2 regions of the Desulfomicrobium escambiense DSM 10707 genome follow, and region 1 is predicted to be linked to the other one. Evidence: predicted binding sites of a transcription regulator. Region 1 holds the regulator's gene; the other holds the start of a gene.
What was found. Region 1 encodes sigma-54, which starts transcription at its own class of promoters, with help from an activator protein. Its sites were predicted from a motif close to CTGGCACGGNNNNTGCTT; they were not measured.

Region 1 (5,911 bases):
ATAGCGCTGCAGATGGTGTCGGAATCAGGATTCTTGTGACCGAAAACATAAACGGACATGGTATTCCTCCTACAAGGGTTTATTGACCAACAATAAGTTTGTGCCAAATATCACAATTATTCGCGGCTGCCAAGAGAGAACATTGTGAAGATATTGTCAAGGGTCAGAGCGTGAGCAGAACGCCGAGCACGAGACTCGAGCCGGCCAGGGCGTAGGCCCGGGGCAGGCGCAGCGCTAGGACGGCCCCGGCGCAGGCCCCGATCCAGAGCATCGGCCAGGACGGCTGCGGCCCCCCGGCCACCCAGGGTGCCGCCAATCTGACGACTGCCAGCAAGGCTGCGGCGCAGGTCAGATAAAGGGCGAAGCCCAGGACGAACATCTCGCCCAGGGCCTGGAAGACAAGGCGGTCCGGCGTGTAGGGGTGGCTCACGCCGCGCCTGTTCCAGATGATGAGCCTGTTGTAGCTCAGGTTCTGGCGTTTGCGGTAGCGTTGTTCCACCCAGGCGCCCAGGTAGGCCAGGGGGAGGGAGAGAACCAGGATGAGGGTCGTGAGGCGCATGTCCGCCTCGGGCACGCAGGCCAGCGCGCCCAGGGTGGCGGTCAGGGCCAGCAGTCCGTGGGGCGGGATGAAGGTGCCGGCCGGGAAGAGGTCGAGCCACAGGAGTTCGAAGAAGATTCCGGCGCTCAGGGCCGGCTGCAGCCTGAAGGTCAGGAGCGCCCAGAGCATGGCGCCGAAGAGGGGGCGGTGGACGAAGCCCAGGTCAAGGGCAAAGCGGGTCAGCCAGAGCAGGGCAAAAAAAAACCGCCTCCGGCCAGAATGGTGAAGTCGTGCAGGGTGATCATGACGGTTCCGGGTGGTTCATAGGTTGACCTTTGGCGTGGCCGTGGGCACGCAGCGAAAGTCGATTTCCACGTCGTGGTCCGCGAAATACTTGAGGCAGCTGCGGTCGTCGGGCCCTAGGGCGATATGCTCGCAGACCTGCTCCTTGCCCGGCCCGTAGTGCAGATTGCCGATGTTGACCTGGGAGAAGGACAGCCCTGCCATGTGCGCGGACCTTGCGTCGGCGCAGGTCGAAAACAGCACCATGACGTGCGGTGAGGCGTTCCCCTTGAAGAGGCGTCGCAGCACGTCGGGCGTTTCGGCCACGGTGCAGCAGACGAAGGACACGTCGCTCGGGACGGCCAGGCTCATGATTTCCTGCCTGAGTGCGTCGGAGGCCAGGTCGTCGTTGGCCACCACCAGGGTCTTGGCCCGGATGTGCGGCAGCCAGGCCTCGATGACCTGACCGTGGACCAGTCGGTTGTCGATGCGGAACCAGAGCACGCCTAGGCCTCGCCGATCTTGCGGGTCAGCACCTCGCCCGCGAGCACGATGCCCTGGATGCCTGCGTTTTTGGCATTCTGGGCCAACTGGGTCAGCTCCTGGTCGCGCATGCCGAGGATGCGCAGCAGCATGGGCAGGTTGACGCCGGTCAGGACGTCGACCTTGCCGGGCTGGAGCAGGGACAGGCTGATGTTGGACGGCGTGCCGCCGAACATGTCGGTCAGGATGATCACGCCTTCGCCCGTCTCCATCCGTTTGACGGCGCTTTTCAGGTCCGTCAGCAGGGTGGCCATGTCCACCGCGCCTTCCACCGCCAGGTGGGCGCATTGTTCCTGCGGCCCCAGGATGGTCTGGGCAGCCTCCAGCAGATGCTGGCCGAACTGGCCATGGGTCACCAGAATCACTCCAACCATTCTTCCTCCAGAAAGCGTTATCCGAGACTGAAATGTCGATGCTCCACCGAGACGGTGTACCCGCACGCCCTCAGGTGGGCAAGCACGGCTTCGGTCACGGCCACGGAGCGGTGCCTGCCGCCGGTGCAGCCGAAGGCCATGGTCAGGCGGTAGCGCCCTTCCCTGGCGTAGAGGGGCACGGTGAAGTCGAGAAATTCCAGGAGCCTCTTCAGGTACTCCCGGCCGGGTTCGCCGTCCAGGACGTAGCGGGCGATGGCTTCATCCTGTCCGGACAGGGGGCGCAGGTCCTCGACGAAATAGGGGTTTGGCAGGAAACGCAGGTCCATGACCGTGTCGGCCTCGGCCGGGGCCCCGTACTTGAAGCCGAAGGAGATGAGGTGCACGCGCATGCCCTGGCTCTGGCTGGCGATGCTCGCCCACTTGTCCTGGATGACGCGGCGCAGGTCGTGGACCGAGTAGTGGGACGTGTCGACGACCAGGTCGGCTTGGTTGCGGATGGGCTCCAGAATCTCCCGTTCCCGGTCCAGGGCGGCTTCCAGGCCCAGATTGCCCGTGGCCAGGGGGTGGGGCCGGCGCGTGGTGGCGTAGCGGCGCAGCAGAACCTGGTCCGAGGAGTCCGTGAAGAGGATGGTCGGGCGCACCGACAGCTTCTCCATGTCCTGCAGCACTTCACGCCACTGCCCGGCGAAGTCGGGCTGGCGCAGGTCCATGCCCATGGCCAGGCCCGGGTAGTCCTTGGACGGGGACGAGAAGAACAGCTCGATCAGGGCCGGGGCCATGCGGGCAGGCAGACCGTCCACGCAGAAGAAGCCCATGTCCTCGAAGACGCGCAGGGCCGTGCTCTTGCCGGAGCCCGACATGCCCGAGACGATGACGACGTTTTTGAGTTCGCTGCGTTTTTCCATGTGGGCGTGCCCTGCGCGGTTTTCAGACGGACTGCAGCAGCCGCCACAGGCTTTCGCCGTCGGCGGCGTCGGAAAAAGCCTGACGGAAGCCGGTGTCCTTGAGCAGGCGCGAGATTGTGGCCAGGATCTTCAGGTGCAGGCCCACCACGTTGGAGGGGGCCAGGACCGTGAAGAAGATGGTGGCCGGCTTGTGGTCCAGGCTGGCGAAATCGACGCCCTCGCGGCTGCGGCCCACGATGACCATGACCTGGCCGAGGCTGTCCAGCTTCCCGTGGGGGATGGCGATGCCGTCGCCGATGCCCGTGGTGCCGAGCAGTTCTCGGTCCATGAGCACCTGGGCCACGCGATTGGCGTCCACGCCGGGAAATTTGGCCGGAAGCGACGAAACGAGTTCGGCCAGGACCTCCTTCTTGGTCCTGGCCGAAAGGTCGGGAATGATCAGGTCCTTGTCCAGATATTCGGCAAGCTTCATGCCCTTATACCCCAGGGTCGATGAGGCCGAAGTCGCCGGTCTTGCGGCGGTAGATGACATTGACGCGTTCGTTCTCGGCGTTCAGGAAGACGAGGAAGTCGTTCTCCGTCTTGCCGAGCTGCATGGCGGCCTCTTCGACGACCATGGGTTTGGGCTCGAAGTGGTCGGTCTGCTGGATGCTCTGTCTGCGCTTGCCCGTGGTGTCCTCGTCGAAGCTGATGACGTCCATGCGCACGGTCTCGCCACCGGCCTTGCGCTTGCTCTTGTCCTTGTCGCGGATCTTGCGCATCTGGGCCTCGAGCTTGTCCCACACCATGTCCACGGTGGAGTACATGTCCTCGCTGTCCTCGCGGGCGGAGATGTGCACGTTCTTGCCGGTCAGGACGACGTCGGCGATATGGCGGAATTTCTCGACTTCGAGATTGACCTGCAGTTCGGCGTCAGGGGTGCCGGCCATGAATTTGCCGAGCTTGCCGAAACGGTCCTTGGCGTACTTGCGCAGGTGGTCGGAAGGGTCGAAGTTCTTGAAGTTGAAGACAATCCTCATGGAATCCTCCTCGTCAGTTGAGGGTCAACCCCGCGTCTTCCCCGAAGGGCGGCGAAGGGTGGGATATCAAAACACCTGCTTGCGCTTGGATGAGGACTCGATGCCCAGAACGGCGCGGTATTTGGCCACCGTGCGGCGGGCGATGTTCACATCCAGCTTCTCCTTGAGCACCGCTGCGATCTTCTCGTCGCTGTAGGGGTGCTTAGGGTCTTCCTCGCTGACCATCTTCTTGATGATGGCCTTGACGGATTCGGAGCCCACCTGGGTGCCGTCGTCCATCTCCAGCGCGGAATTGAAGAAAAATTTCAGCTCAAAGATGCCGTGCGGTGTGGCCACGTACTTGCTCGTGGTGATGCGGCTGACCGTGGACTCGTGCATCTCGATGTCGTCGGCCACGTCCTTGAGGATCAGGGGCTTTAGCTTGGTCACGCCGTGCTCGAAGAAGGCCCGCTGAAACCGCACGATGCTCTCGACCACCTTATACAGGGTTCTCTGCCTTTGGTGCAAGCTCTTCATGAGCCACATGGCCGAACGCATCTTGTCGTGCAGGTACTCCCGGTCCGGGCCCTTCACCGCCAAGTTCGTGTCTTCCATGTAGTAGGGGCTCAGCTGCAGCTTGGGCAGGCCGTCGTCGTTCATGACGATGACGAAATCGCCTTCGTACTCGTAGACGAAGACGTCGGGGCTGACGAAAACGGTGTTGTCGCTGCCGTAGCTCGCGCCGGGCATGGGGTCCAGGGTCTGGATGATGTCCAGGTAGGCCTTCAGGTCCTCCATCTGGATCTTGAACTTGCGCAGGAGCGGCTTGTAGCGGCGCTTCTCGATGTCTTCCAGGTGCTCGTCGACCAGGGAGATGAGGATGGGGTCGTCCTGGCCCAAGACCTCCAACTGGATGAGCAGGCACTCCTTGGGGGAACGGGCGGCCACGCCTACCGGGTCGAAGCGCTGCAGTCGGTACAGGACGGACTGGACCAGGGCCAGGGGCGAGAGGGTCTCGGAGGCGATCTCCTCGGCGCTGGTCGTCAGGTAGCCCAGGGAGTCCAGGTTGCCGATGATGGCCTCGCCGATGGCCTCCTCCTCTTCGGTTATGTTGGAGAGGCAGAGCTGCCACAGAAGGTGGCCTTCCAGGGAAGGCTTGCCCGAGAGCCTGGCCTCGTAAGACATCATCTCTTCGAGGGCCTCGGTCTCCTTGAACTGCACCTGCTTGGTCGTACTCGAAAAGTCGCCGAGGTAGTTCTCCCAGTCGGCGTTGCGCATGAGCTCGGCGTCGTCGAAGGACACGTCGGCCCGCTGCTCGGCGGGCGGGGCCTGGGCTTCGACCTCCTCGGAGAGTTCCCGCGGCGCTTCCTCAAGCATCGGATTTTCCAGCAGTTCCTGCTGAACGGCTTCGAGGAGCTCGAATCGGGAGAGCTGAAGCAGCTTGATGGCCTGCTGCAGCTGCGGAGTCATGACCAGCTGCTGCGTCAGCTTGAGGTTCTGTCGAAGTTCAAGGCCCATAGTGTCTCTGTCGTCTACGCGTAAGATGCAGTGTTGTCGTCGGCGGATTCATCCAGCAAAGACTTTGCCACAGAAGGCAGGTCGTGGCAATCCTTGGGAAATCGGCACGCCGCTAAAGGCTGAAACCCTCGCCGAGATAGACCTTGCGCGCCCCGGGGTCGGCGACGATTTCGTCGGGGCTGCCGCTCAGGATGATGCGGCCGTCATACACCAGATAGGCGCGGTCGCAGATCTGCAGGGTCTCGCGCACGTTGTGGTCGGAGATGAGCACGCCGATGCCCTTGGCCTTGAGGCCCTCGATGATGGTCTGGATGTCGTCCACGGCCAGGGGGTCGATGCCGGCGAAGGGTTCGTCCAGCAGGATGAACTTCGGGTCGCGGATCAGGGCGCGGGCGATTTCGAGCCTGCGCCGCTCGCCGCCGGACAGGTAGGCCGCCTGCTGGTCCTGCAGGCGGGTGATGCCCAGTTCATCTAGGAGCCTGTCGGCCGTGCGCTTCTGCTCCTCGGCCGTGCGGCCGGAGTATTCCAGGATGAGCTGCAGGTTCTGGCGCACGGTCAGCTTGCGGAAGATGGAGCTTTCCTGGGGCAGGTAGCTCATGCCCAGGCGGGCGCGCTTGTGCAGGGGCCAGCGGGTGATGTCCACGCCGTCGAGGGTGACCTCGCCGCGGGTGGGCGTGACGATGCCGGCAAGCATGTAGAAGGTCGTGGTCTTGCCGGCGCCGTTGGGGCCCAGCACGCCGACGACCTCGCCCT
Region 2 (5,911 bases), on a different contig from region 1:
CGAGTTCCTGCCCGTGGTTGAACGCTGGGCGCGAGCCTTTCCGAAGCTGCGCATCGTGCTGGAGCACGTGACCACGGTCGATGGCGTCGCGCTGCTGGACCGCTGCGACAACGTTTTCGCCACCGTGACCCTGCATCATCTGCTCATGACCCTCGACGACGTCATCGGCGGGCTCATGCGGCCGCACCTCTTCTGCAAGCCAGTGGCCAAGCGCCCCGAGGACCGCGCGGCCCTGCGCGAGGCGGCGTTGAATCACCCCAAGGCCTTCTTCGGCAGCGACACGGCGCCGCATCCCGTAAGCGCCAAGGAAGCCCCGGGCTGCGCCGCCGGCATCTTCTCTGCGCCCGTGGCCCTGCCGGCCCTGACCGCGCTCTTCGAGGAACTGGGCGCTCTGGATCGGTTGCAGGCCTTTGTTTCGGACCGTGCATGCGCGGCCTACGCGTTTGCGCCGCCCGAGCGCGAGGTCGTGCTGGAGCGCCGGGCGTGGACCGTACCGGAGCGTTTCGGCCCGGTCGTGCCGTACCTGGCCGGGCAGACCTTGAACTGGAAGGTGGTGGGGTAGCATGTACGTCGCCATGCTGCGCGAGATGGGGCGGCCGCGCTTCGAGCTGCGCCGGACCGTGCCCAGGGAGGAGGGCCTGGGCTTCGAGGTCCTGGCGGACCTGGGAGCCGATCCGGGGCGGGTGGCCCGTTTCGGGCGCTTCGGCATGTCCTACGCCGAGGAGCTGCTGGAGGCCCTGGCCCATCTGGACCTGGACCCGGACAGCCTGGACGAGGCCTTCGCCCCCTTCGCGCCCCAGGGCTACAGCCCGTCCGCGGACCGGGGCAAGGTCTGGCGGCGCACGGTGCCGACCCGCGTCCAGGAGGACGAGATCCGCGCCCTGCACCCCTTCGACCGCCGGCGCATGGCCTACCTGCGCTCGGGGGAGGTCAACCTGAGCCGCATCGACGAGGTCAACCCAAAGATGTTCCGCGGGCTGGTGGGCAAGGGACGCGACGAGGTGGAGCAGCTCTTCCTGCGCATGGAGCGCGAGCTGCCCCTGCGGGAGGCGAGGAACTACGTGCACGCCATCCTGAACCTGCAGCGGCATTTCGCGGATCTCACGGCGCGGACCATGCCCGAGGCCCTGGACCCGGACTGCCTTGACGAGGCCTTCATGCGCGAGTTCTGCGCCATCCTGGGCGACCCGTCCTTCGGCCGGGGTCTGCCGACGGGACCCGAAGCCTATCTGCGGCGCTACGCGCTACTCCATTTCGACTTCGATTTTCCGGCCGCGGACGGCTTCCGGCGCATCTACGAAGACTTCATGAACGATTTCCGCCGCCTGCCGCCGCGGCCCAGGCCCGTGCAGCCCGAGCGGGTACGGGAACTGTTCGGCCTGACCATGGCCGAGATCAGGAAGATGTCCAGGCGGGAGTTTGCGCGGGTCTTCCGCAAGAAGGCCATGTCCATGCACCCGGACAAGGGCGGGGACCACGACGCCTTCGTGGAGCTTCTGGAGACGTACAAGCGGATGATCAGGGGAAAGAGCGAAGGGTGAGGAGGAAGGCAGGCATGGACTTCATGGACGTCATGGACTGGGCTGTGCATGGTCCATAAGGTCCATATCGTCCATGAAGTCCCATATAGTCCATCGCCCTCCCCTTAGCCTAGGCCCTGGCGTCCTCGCCCTGGAGCATGGCCAGGACCATTTCCTTCTCCGTGTTCATGCGGCCGCGCACGCTGGCCTGCACGGTGGCGGTGGAGGAGCCGAACTGGGCTTTGCGGTTCTCGTAGACCTTGTCGATGAGCTTCTGGGCGAACCTGTTTTCGGGTAGTTCGCCGTCGATGGACTTGATGGCGCGGCTGAAAATCCTGGCCGCGCCCGCCGGGCCGTGCTGGACGGCCGTGCTCCACAGGGCTTCGCGCGCCGCTGCGGGCAGTTCGTCCACGTTCATGCCGGTGCGTGACAGGATTTTGTCCTTGGCCGGTTCGTAGTGTGTGGATTCGATGAATTCCCGCTGCAGCCGGCCGAATTTTTCCGGGTCCTGTTCGGCGATGCTGCGCCAGGCGTCGGGCATGCGGCCCTTGGTCGAGCCCGTGTTGGCCGCCCCGGCGCCCTTGAGCTTGGCGGCCCAGTCGGGCTCCCTGTCCTTCAGAAATTCGATGAACTCCTTCATGGTGCCCGGTTTGGAGGCGATCTGGTAGGTGCCGTAGGAGGTGCCGCCGTTCTTGTCGTAGCCGATGGCGCTGACCCCTTCCGTCCCGGACTCGAAGGCGGCCGAGAGTTCGCCGATGCCGGCGTGGGCGTCGGCAGCGCCCTTGCCACCGGCCGTGGCGGGGGGCTGACGCATGAGCGAGGCCAGGCCGTTCAGGGCGCTCTGCATCAGCGAGTTGTCCATGCCCGATCCGCCGAGCCGGGTTCCGAGAGCCTGCGTGTCGCCACCGTCCATGGCTTGGCGCATGTGGGACTGGAACCTGTCCGCGCTGGCTGCGGGCCGGCTCTGGCGCTCGGGGGCCGTGCCGAGCATGGTCATCAGCTGTATGGGATCGATAAGGCTCATGCGTGATCTCCGTGTCAAAAACCTGGCAAAAAAGGTGCTTTGCCCCATCAAAGCAGGTTTCGGGCCATTTTCGACTTTGCCCGCCGAGACCTGATTTTTCCTTTTTCCACACGAGATTGCGTCCGTCTCGACGCGTCCGGGCCGGTGACGGGGATTCGGCAGGGTTTTCCCATTGGAAGCGTTTTGAAGCTGCCTTGGACCTGACTCCGATTATTCACACGCTTGTCAGTTTAGGTTGCCAATGCTAGAAATCGGCCTGATTTCTCACACATCTTTATAAGGAGAATTTTGCATGAAACGTCTTGTTCTGCTGATGGCACTGATGCTCGCCGGTTCTTCCGTGGCCATGGCCGACACCCTGCAGCTGCTGACCTGGAAGGGCTACGCGCCCAAGGAACTTGTCGACAAGTTCCAGGCCGAGACCGGCATCAAGGTCGAGGTGACGTACTCCAACAACGAGGAAATGATCGCCAAGCTGCGGGCCACGCGCGGCGCCGGCTTCGATCTGGCCCAGCCCAGCCAGGACCGCATTTCCTCGGTGCAGGAGGAGTTCGGCATCTACCAGCCCATCGACTACGCCAAGATCCAGGCCGAACTTTTCATCCCCTCCATGCTCGACGCCGTGAAGAAGAATACCCTGGTCGGCGGCAAGTCATACGCCGTGCCCTTCTGCTGGGGCACTTCCGGCCTGGTGGTCAACTCCGCCCAGGCCAAGGGCGCCACGTCCTGGAAGGCGCTCATCGACCCGCAGTACAAGGGCCGTATCAGCTACCGGCTGAAGAGGCCCGTGCTGATCGGCCTCGGCTTTGCCATGGGTTATGACCCCTTCGCCCTCTACGCCGACGAGAAGGCCTACGGCGAGATGCTCGCCAAGATCGAGGCCGAGCTGATCAAGGCCAAGCCCCTGGTCAAGAATTACTGGGCCAACGGCGACCAGTTGCTGGAATCCGTGCGCTCGGGCGAAGTGACCGTGGCCGAGGCCTGGGACAACGGCGGCTGGAAGCTGCACGACGAGAACAAGGACCTCGACTTCGTAGCCCCGGTCGAGGGCGCCCTGGGCTGGATCGACACGTTCACCATCCCGGCCAAGGCCAAGAACGTCGAGGCCGCCTACAAGTGGATCAACTTCATGCTCAAGCCCGAGAACAGCGGCTACTTCACCTCGGCCGAGAAGACCCCCACGGCCTCCAAGGACGCCGCTCCCTTCGTCGACAAGGCCTTCCAGGCCAACTTCGACCGCTCCTTCCCCCAGGCGGTCATCGACAACATCAAGTGGTACCCGCCCGTGCCCGCCAAGCTCGAAGCCATGGAAGGCAAGGTGCTGGACAAGGTCAAGGCCGCCAACTAACGTCCCGCAGGTCCGCAGCCAGCCGGCTGCGGACCCCTCCCCAATTTTCTCACAAGGAAGGCGCATGCAACCCGATCTGGTCGTTTCCCGTCTGGTCAAGGATTTCGGAACGTTTCGGGCCGTGGACGACGTCTCGTTCCCGGTGCCCAAGGGTTCCTTCTTCTCCATCCTCGGCCCCTCGGGCTGCGGCAAGACCACGCTCCTGCGCATGATCGCGGGTTTCGAGGAACAGACGGACGGGACCATCGAGATCAGCGGCCGGGACATGCGCGGGGTCACGCCCGACAAGCGGCCCGTCAATCTGGTCTTTCAGCATCTGGCGCTCTTCCCGATGATGGACGTGGCCGAGAACATCGCCTTCGGCCTGCGGCGCCGCAAGGTGCCCACGGCTGAGATCCGCAGGCGCACGGAGGAGATTCTTGAGCGGGTCGACCTGCCCGGCTACGGCGCCAAGCGCATCAACCAGCTTTCCGGCGGCCAGAAGCAGCGCGTGGCCATCGCCCGCTGCCTGGTCCTCGAACCCAGGCTCCTGCTCCTGGACGAGCCCCTGGGAGCTTTGGACCTGAAGCTCCGCGAACAGATGAAGGTCGAGCTCAAGAAGCTGCAGGCCAAGATCGGCACGACCTTCATCTACATCACCCACGACCAGTCCGAGGCCCTGGTCATGTCCGACACCGTGGCGGTCATGAACCGGGGGCGCTTCGAGCAGGTCGGCACCCCGCAGGAACTGTACGGCGACCCGCACACCCCCTTCGTGGCCGGGTTTGTTGGCGACAGCAACCGCTGGGAGGGCGAGGTGGTGGAGATGGACGGCGAGACGGTCCTGGTCCGCACGGACGAGGACCTGGTCTTCCGGGCCCGGCGCAAGGCCGACGCCGGCAAGGGCCCGGCCACGCTCTTCCTGCGGCCCGAGGCCATGGTCATCGAGCCCGCCGACGCCTCTGGCCTCAACACCTTTCCGGTCACGGTCAGGGCCATCCTCTTCGACGGCGCCAACAGCCGGCTGCTGACGGCCACGCCGTCGGGCCACGAACTCCTGGTGGCCCTGCCCCAGAACCGCGCCTTCGACCACATCCGGCCCGGCGCGGATATCACCCTGGGCTGGCACCCGCAGTCCGGCATCGCCTTCGGACGCGGGGAGGGCAGGCCATGAGGCGCGGCGGCCTGTTCTGGCTCTTCCTGACGCCGGTTTTGGTGTGGCTCTTCCTGCTCATCGTCCTGCCGCACCTGGACCTCCTGATCCTTAGCTTCCGGGCTGACGGGGCCTGGAGCCTCGAAAACTACGGCACCTTTTTCACCGAGCCCATCTACTGGCTGACCTTCGTGCGCACGGCCGCCTACTCGGTCATCACCACCTTCCTGACCCTGGTCGTGTCCCTGCCCGTGGCCTTCTACATCACCAAGCTCTCGCGGCCCGGGGTGCGCGGCTTCCTCATGGTGCTGCTGCTCCTGCCGTTCTGGGTCAGCGAACTGGTGCGCGTCTACGGCTGGATGATCCTGCTGCGGGAGTCCGGGGTGCTGAATTACTTCCTGCTGCAGCTGGGCCTTCTGGAGAAGCCCGTGGAGATGCTCTACAACGACGCGACCATGATCATGGGCCTGGTGTATACCTCCATGCTCTTCATGGTCGTGCCCCTGGTCTCGGTCATGGAGGGTCTCGACGACAGCCTCGTCGAGGCGGCCTACGACCTGGGCGCGAGCAAGACCTGCATCTGGCGCACGATCATCATCCCGCACTGCAAGCCGGGCATCACCTCGGGTTCCATCGTGGTCTTCATGCTCGTGCTCGGCAACTACCTCACGCCCAACCTCATGGGAGGCAAGAACTCCCTGTGGTTCACCGAGCAGATCTACAACCAGTTCATCGCCAGTTTCAACTGGAATCAGGGCGCGGCCTTCGGCTTCATGCTCCTGGTGCTGAGTTCCCTCATCATCTGGCTGGGCCTGAAGATCACGGGCCAGCGCCTGGGCGAGGTGGCGTCATGATCCGCTCCCTGCCCAGATCGCGGGCCTACGACC

Region 2: G394_RS17430 (VgrG-related protein) is a predicted target of sigma-54. The motif match lies at 2,595-2,612, and genes of this name have one in related genera.

The regions. Positions count from the first base shown of each region.
Region 1 covers NZ_AUAR01000027.1:12,833-18,743, forward strand. Annotated here, with positions in the region: gene G394_RS0115360 (manganese-dependent inorganic pyrophosphatase) at 1-59, opposite strand, end outside; gene G394_RS0115365 (hypothetical protein) at 164-727, opposite strand; gene G394_RS0115370 (PTS sugar transporter subunit IIB) at 860-1,324, opposite strand; gene G394_RS0115375 (PTS sugar transporter subunit IIA) at 1,327-1,737, opposite strand; gene rapZ (RNase adapter RapZ) at 1,755-2,642, opposite strand; gene G394_RS0115385 (PTS sugar transporter subunit IIA) at 2,665-3,114, opposite strand; gene hpf (ribosome hibernation-promoting factor, HPF/YfiA family) at 3,119-3,661, opposite strand; gene rpoN (RNA polymerase factor sigma-54) at 3,728-5,158, opposite strand; gene lptB (LPS export ABC transporter ATP-binding protein) at 5,271-5,911, opposite strand, start outside.
Region 2 covers NZ_AUAR01000001.1:207,213-213,123, forward strand. Annotated here, with positions in the region: gene pyrC (dihydroorotase) at 1-562, shown strand, start outside; gene G394_RS21710 (hypothetical protein) at 564-1,541, shown strand; gene G394_RS17430 (VgrG-related protein) at 1,651-2,544, opposite strand; gene G394_RS0100955 (extracellular solute-binding protein) at 2,837-3,892, shown strand; gene G394_RS0100960 (ABC transporter ATP-binding protein) at 3,957-5,045, shown strand; gene G394_RS0100965 (ABC transporter permease) at 5,042-5,878, shown strand; gene G394_RS0100970 (ABC transporter permease) at 5,875-5,911, shown strand, end outside.